Methylobacillus flagellatus KT: one gene and its partner. Each later gene encodes a partner of the first gene's protein in a complex. Links are inferred from orthologs where the notes say so. Each region holds a gene or a part of one and is shown in the gene's direction. Other genes may lie near its edges.

Region 1 (3,221 bases):
CTCCTTCTTGAACTTGGCCACGATGGCTTTCTTCAGGCCAGGAATACCAGCGACGGGGGTGTATTTAGTGAATCCTTGGTCAATCGCTTGCTTAGCTGCGTCCTTAATGTGTTGTGGCGTATCGAAATCCGGTTCGCCTGCGCCCAGGCCGATGATGTCGCGGCCCTCCGCCTTAAGTTTTGCGGCTCGAGCAGTAACAGCCAGGGTGGGTGATTCTTTGATGGATTGAACGCGCTGCGAGAGTTCCAAGATCTGAAATCCTATAGAGAAATAATGAAGACGATGGCAGAACGTTAATTTTACTCATATTATCCGCAATGCGGAATACGGAACCTAACGATATTTTGACGGGATGCACGCTAATTTGTTATATGGCGAGCATGGGGTCGCGATCATGGAGTGCCATCGATGTGGCATCACCCGTTCGCTTGAATGCTCTGGTCCTGCTCTTTGGGGTGTGATGGCACCAGGCTTCAGGCTGGTTTACAAGAATCTGTGGCAACAGGCGCGCAGAATCCGTTGGCCTGTTAGAATCTCAGTTCATTCTCATTGGTGATTGATGTGATTGTCACTTTTCCCAACAGCAAATACAAGCTTTTCCAGCCTTTCCCTCCAGCAGGCGACCAGCCGGCGGCAATCGAAGCGTTGACGGCTGGGGTGAACGAAGGACTGAAGTTCCAGACATTGCTCGGTGTGACGGGCTCCGGCAAGACGTATACCATGGCGAATGTCATTGCCCGCACGGGTCGTCCTGCGATTGTGATGGCGCCGAACAAGACATTGGCCGCTCAGCTGTATTCGGAATTCAAGGAATTCTTTCCGCAGAATGCCGTGGAGTACTTCGTCTCATACTATGACTATTACCAGCCGGAAGCCTATGTGCCTTCGCGTGACTTGTTCATCGAGAAGGACTCCAGCATCAACGACCATATCGAGCAGATGCGGCTGTCTGCCACCAAGGCTTTGCTAGAGCGGGAAGACAGTATTATTGTTGCCACGGTATCAGCGATTTACGGTATTGGTGATCCTGGTGAATATCATGGCATGGTGCTGCATATCCATCTGGGCATGAAAATCAGTCAGCGCGATATCGTCAACAAGTTGATCGCCATGCAGTATGAGCGCAACGACTTTGATTTTTCCCGTGGTACATTCCGTGTCCGCGGCGATGTGCTCGATGTGTTTCCTTCGGAAAACAGTGAAACCGCAGTGCGCATCAGCCTGTTCGACGACGAGATTGAGAACATTACCTTGTTCGATCCATTGACCGGGCAGATTTTCAACAAGATCCACAATTTCCGCATCTTTCCGTCGAGCCATTATGTGACGGCACGCGAGGCCACGATCCGCGCGATGGAAACCATCAAGCAGGAGTTGCGGGAGAGGGTGGATTTCTACATCAAGACCGGTAAGCTGGTAGAGGCGCAACGCATTGAACAGCGTACGCGCTTCGACTTGGAGATGCTCAACGAAATCGGCTTCTGCAAGGGGATCGAGAACTACAGCCGGCACTTGACAGGCAGGCAGCCCGGCGATGCACCGCCGACATTGATCGACTACCTGCCCAAGAATGCGCTCATGATCATCGATGAGAGCCATGTCACTGTGCCGCAGATTGGTGGGATGTACAAAGGTGACCGTGCGCGCAAGGAAAACCTGGTCGATTATGGCTTTCGCCTGCCGTCGGCCATGGATAATCGGCCGCTCAAGTTCGAAGAGTTCGAGCGCATCATTCCGCAATGCATTTTCGTGAGTGCGACACCGGCAGAGTATGAAGCCACGCACCAGCAGCGCATCGTTGAACAGGTGGTGCGGCCTACAGGACTGATCGATCCAGAAATCATCGTCAAGCCTGCGGATACACAAGTGGATGATTTGCTGTCTGAAATCAAGCTCAGGGTCGAAGCAGGCGAGCGCGTATTGGCCACGACGCTTACTAAACGTATGGCGGAAGATCTCACGGACTACCTGTCAGAACATGGCGTGCGGGTAAGATACCTGCACTCCGACATCGATACAGTAGAGCGCGTGGAAATCATCCGCGACCTGCGCCTGGGCGAGTTTGACGTGCTGGTGGGCATCAACCTGTTGCGCGAAGGTCTGGATATTCCCGAAGTATCGCTGGTGGCAGTGCTTGATGCTGACAAAGAGGGCTTTCTGCGCTCAGAGCGGTCATTGATCCAGACTGCCGGGCGCGCGGCCCGCAACCTCAATGGCAAGGTCATCTTTTATGCCAACAAGGTGACGCGATCCATGAAGCTGGCAATGGACGAAACCCAGCGCCGTCGTGCCAAGCAGATGGCTTTCAACGCCGAGCACGGCATTACGCCTAAAGGCGTCAACAAGCGTATCAAAGACATCATTGAAGGTGTCTACAGTAAAGAAGACCATCAGCGGGACCGCAAGGTGGCCGAAGAGCGGGCCAGTTATGCCCAGATGACCGAAAAGCAGTTGGTCAAGGAAATGAAGCGTCTGGAGAAAGCCATGCACGAGAGCGCAAAAAATCTGGAGTTTGAAAAGGCTGCCGAGTATCGCGATCAGCTGAGAAAGCTCAAGAATAATTTCTATGGTGCGGAAGTGACGGATGAGTTGGCGGATTGAACCGTGCGGCAAACCCCTACGTATGTTGAAGGCATAAGCTGGGGTTCCTCGGAATAAAGTGTATGTTCCTCAAAAGAAAAAGCCCTGATAAGTCAGGGCTTTTTTTTAATGCTGCTTGAGCTTATTTCTGAGTTTCCACCATCACCAGCTCTTCGCTGACTGCGGCTTCCTTGGCCGCTTTTTGTTGCCAGGCTGCAGGTTTGCGAGGGGCGCGAGGCGCAGGCGCTTCCTCAACAGCGATGACTGCTTGAATGGCTTCGGCCTTGGTTTCTACCAGTTGCAAGCCAGAATCCATCAAGTCGGCCGGCTTCTCTGCTTCAACCTTGCGGCGGCGAGGTGCACGGGGCTTCTTTTCAGGCTTCGCAGCTTCAGTAGGCGCTTCATCCGCCAACGCCTCAAGAGGTTTTTCCTGCTTGGTATCAGCAGGACTCTCGGCTAAAGGCTCGCTCAAGTGAGCTGATTTTTCTTCCTTGGTCCGAGTTTCCTTAACTGCCGTTGCATCAATGGCAGGCAGGCTTTCTTCAGTCACGACCACATCTTTCCTGATGGCGGGCGCAGGCGCTTCCTTTTGGGGCGCAGCTTCAGTTGCAGTATGGACCGTCTCGGTGTTTTCCTTCACC
Region 2 (3,224 bases), 1.0 Mb from region 1 along the record:
TTGATTGATTAGCGATTATTATTAACAGCAGAATCAATTGCCTGCTTGGCATGTTCTATATATTGTATATGCGACAGGCAAAAAAAACCCCGATTAAAGGGGAGTAAAATCGGGGTTAAGCATTTAAGCCTCATTGGGATAAGGCTTCCCGCTCAGGGAGGAAAGCGGGAGACGAGTGCGTCGTCTGGAAAATAAGACCGGGCCTTGGCAGGATAGTTCACTCAAAGTGCATTTTTTACATCTGTTTACAATTATGCACTAAAAAGGCCCGTCTGCAGCGTCACGACTGCGGTTCTCTTCGCTGCTTTCACCTGCGATAATGCAGGCTATGACGAACCCAACCACCACCTTGCTCGACGGCCTCAATGAAAAGCAACTCGAAGCCGTCACCCTTCCGCACCAATCCGCACTCATCCTGGCTGGCGCCGGCAGCGGCAAGACCCGCGTGCTCACCACGCGCATTGCCTGGCTGATCCAAACTGGACAAGTCTCACCGCACGGCATTCTTTCCGTAACGTTCACCAACAAAGCCGCCAAGGAAATGCTGACCCGACTGGGTGCGATGCTGCCTATCAACATCCGCGGCATGTGGGCCGGAACCTTCCATGGTTTATGCAACCGCCTGCTGAGGGCGCACCATCGTGAAGCGGAACTGCCCCCCACATTCCAGATACTGGACACGGCAGACCAGCTTTCTGCGATCAAGCGCGTCATGAAAGCGATGAATATCGATGACGAGAAGTTTCCACCCAAACAGGTGCTGGGCTATATCAACAGCTGCAAGGAGGAAGGCCTGCGCGCCTATGCAGTAGATGCCTATGACAGCCATTCGCAACGCATGCGCGAAATCTTCGAAGAATACGACAAGCAATGCCAGCGCGAAGGTGTGGTGGATTTCGCGGAACTGCTGCTGCGCTGCTATGAATTATTGAGCAGCAACAAAAGCATTCGCGAACATTACCAGCAGCGCTTCAAGTACATCCTGGTGGACGAATTCCAGGACACCAACCGCCTGCAATACCTGTGGCTGAAGCTACTCGCCGGCACGAACAACTGCATCTTTGCCGTCGGTGATGACGACCAGTCCATCTATGCCTTCCGCGGCGCGCGGGTGGGCAATATGCGCGACTTCGAGCATGATTTCAATGTGCAGAACGTCGTGAAGCTGGAGCAGAACTATCGCTCCCACAGCAATATCCTGGACGCAGCGAATGCCATCATCATGCATAACCGCAACCGGCTGGGAAAGAATCTCTGGACATCTGCAGGCAAGGGCGAACCTATCCGCATTTACGAAGGCTACAACGACAAGGATGAGGCGGTGTTCATCGTTGATGAGATCAAGGCTTTGCATAAGGAAGGCATAGAACTCAGCCAGATCGCCCTGCTTTATCGTTCCAATGCCCAGTCCCGCATCCTGGAGCATGAATTGTTCTCAGCAGGACTGCCTTACCGCGTCTATGGCGGATTACGCTTTTTCGAGCGGGCGGAAGTCAAGCATGCACTCGCCTATTTACGCCTGATCGCCAACGGCGATGATGATACTGCCCTGTTACGTGTCATCAATTTCCCCACTCGCGGTATCGGTGCGCGCAGCCTGGAACAATTGCAGGAACTGGCCCGCCAACAGGACAGCAGCCTTTGGCAGGCCGCCTGTGCCAAGGCGGGTGATGGCCGCCCAGGCCGTGGCCTGGAAGGTTTTGTCGCGCTGGTCAAGCAAATGCAGGAAGAATCCATCGGCCTGACACTTGCTGAGCAGGTGGAGCTCGCCACCAGGCTTTCCGGCTTACGGGATCATTATGCTGCGGATAAGGAAGGCGAAGACCGCCTTGCCAACCTGGATGAGCTGGTCAATGCCGCCATTGCCTTCATGAACCAGGATATCGGCATGCCAGTGGATGAGAACGGCGAAGTCGCCATGTCCATGCTTGCGCAATTCCTTGCCCACGCCAGCCTGGAGGCTGGCGAACACCAGGCAGATGTCGGCCGCGACGCGCTGCAGTTAATGACTGTGCATGCCGCCAAGGGCCTGGAGTTTCATACCGTTTTCATCAGTGGGCTCGAGGAGGGCCTATTTCCGCACGAGCAGAGCAGTTACGAGTCCAATGGCCTGGAAGAAGAGCGTCGCCTCATGTACGTAGCCGTGACCCGTGCGCGCCAGCGGTTGTATCTCAGTTTTGCACAGAGCCGCATGCTGCATGGGCAGGTGCGCTACGGCATCCCGTCACGCTTCCTGGATGAAATCCCGGAAGCGTTGGTCAAGCGCCTGAACACTGTCTCGAACAAATCCTATGGCAGCACCAGCCAATACCCGGCCGCTGCTCCAGCTCCAGCTGCGCGCCCTCAAGCCAGCATGCCGTGGAAAATCGGGCAGGCCGTTGCCCACAGCAAATTTGGCCAGGGCGTAGTGGTCAATTACGAAGGCAATGCCAATGATCTGCGCGTACAGGTCAACTTTGGGCGTGAAGGGCTGAAATGGCTGGCGCTGGAATACGCCAAGCTGGAACCGCTATAGCAGTTCAACACGTCCAGGCCGCGGCATCTTGAAAATGTCGCGATTGCTGACATACTGGAATGCCAGCATCAACGCGCTGGCAAACAGCATGCAGGCAAACACCAGCACCAGCATCAGAAAGCCGCCCATGGTCTTGGAGGCCGCTGACATCATCCCCACCAGCACGCCCGCCAGTGTCATGCTCAACATGATGATTAATGTCACGGCTACCCATGTCAGCAATAATGGCAGCAGGTACTGAATGAAGGCAGCCAAGCTGGACTTGATGGCACGCCCCACTGAATACTCTTGGTAAGCCACCAATGCCGGGGCAAACCAAATCACCAACACCAATGGCGTCAGCAGCAGCATCAACTTGACCAAGATGGGAAAGGACTGCTCCAGCACCTGTTCCGGGTTCTCTTCATTCCGGGCCATGGCTTCGAGCTGCATGGCATCTTCTGCGGTCAGGAGGTTGATGAGCAGCACATAGGCTACACAGATGGCACCCAGGCCCAGCAGCTTCCTGAAGCTGGGCTTGATTTCATTGAGCAGATCACCCAAGTCGCTTTCGCGGCCAATATCGGCATCGCGATAGAACCCGACTGCCAAAGCCAGAAAAGCAGGCAATAAGAGGAAAGAAACAAATTTCAGGCCGATGAGGCCAGGCAGCATGGCAAAGAAGAAGACGTGCGCCAGGCCAAGCAGCATCCATTTGCCCGGCTTCTGG

The links.
Region 2: the proteins of uvrB (region 1) and uvrD are in contact, whole or in part, in a crystal structure (PDB 7EGT), measured with the Thermus thermophilus proteins. The link is inferred for Methylobacillus flagellatus KT from one-to-one orthologs. Residues at the interface, in WP_096411307.1 of Thermus thermophilus: Glu23, Leu25, Arg26, Asp27, Gly28, Glu29, Arg30, Phe31, Arg55, Glu326, Asp327, Phe328, Glu379, Ser382, Gln383, His398, Gly400, Arg401; in WP_096412145.1 of Thermus thermophilus: His654, Arg656, Phe657, Gln666, Asp668, Glu669, Lys680, Arg681, Leu682, Ser683, Lys685, Tyr686, Ala687.

Annotation. Positions count from the first base shown.
Region 1 is NC_007947.1:1,398,913-1,402,133, forward strand. What follows is about bases 185-3,081. They hold uvrB (excinuclease ABC subunit UvrB), read left to right. Parts: upstream 185-561; coding sequence 562-2,601; downstream 2,602-3,081. Other genes in these bases: MFLA_RS06745 (pyridoxal phosphate-dependent aminotransferase), read right to left, coding at 185-249; MFLA_RS06755 (Rne/Rng family ribonuclease), read right to left, coding at 2,723-3,081. Also shown: more of MFLA_RS06745, read right to left, coding at 1-184; more of MFLA_RS06755, read right to left, coding at 3,082-3,221. UniProt on the Escherichia coli protein: The UvrABC repair system catalyzes the recognition and processing of DNA lesions. A damage recognition complex composed of 2 UvrA and 2 UvrB subunits scans DNA for abnormalities.
Region 2 is NC_007947.1:369,131-372,354, reverse strand. What follows is about bases 18-2,917. They hold uvrD (DNA helicase II), read left to right. Parts: upstream 18-319; coding sequence 320-2,515; downstream 2,516-2,917. Other genes in these bases: MFLA_RS01865 (BPSS1780 family membrane protein), read right to left, coding at 2,510-2,917. In the rest of the region: more of MFLA_RS01865, read right to left, coding at 2,918-3,224. UniProt on the Escherichia coli protein: A helicase with DNA-dependent ATPase activity. Unwinds DNA duplexes with 3'-5' polarity. Translocates on single-stranded DNA with 3'-5' polarity. Initiates unwinding more efficiently from a nicked substrate than double-stranded DNA.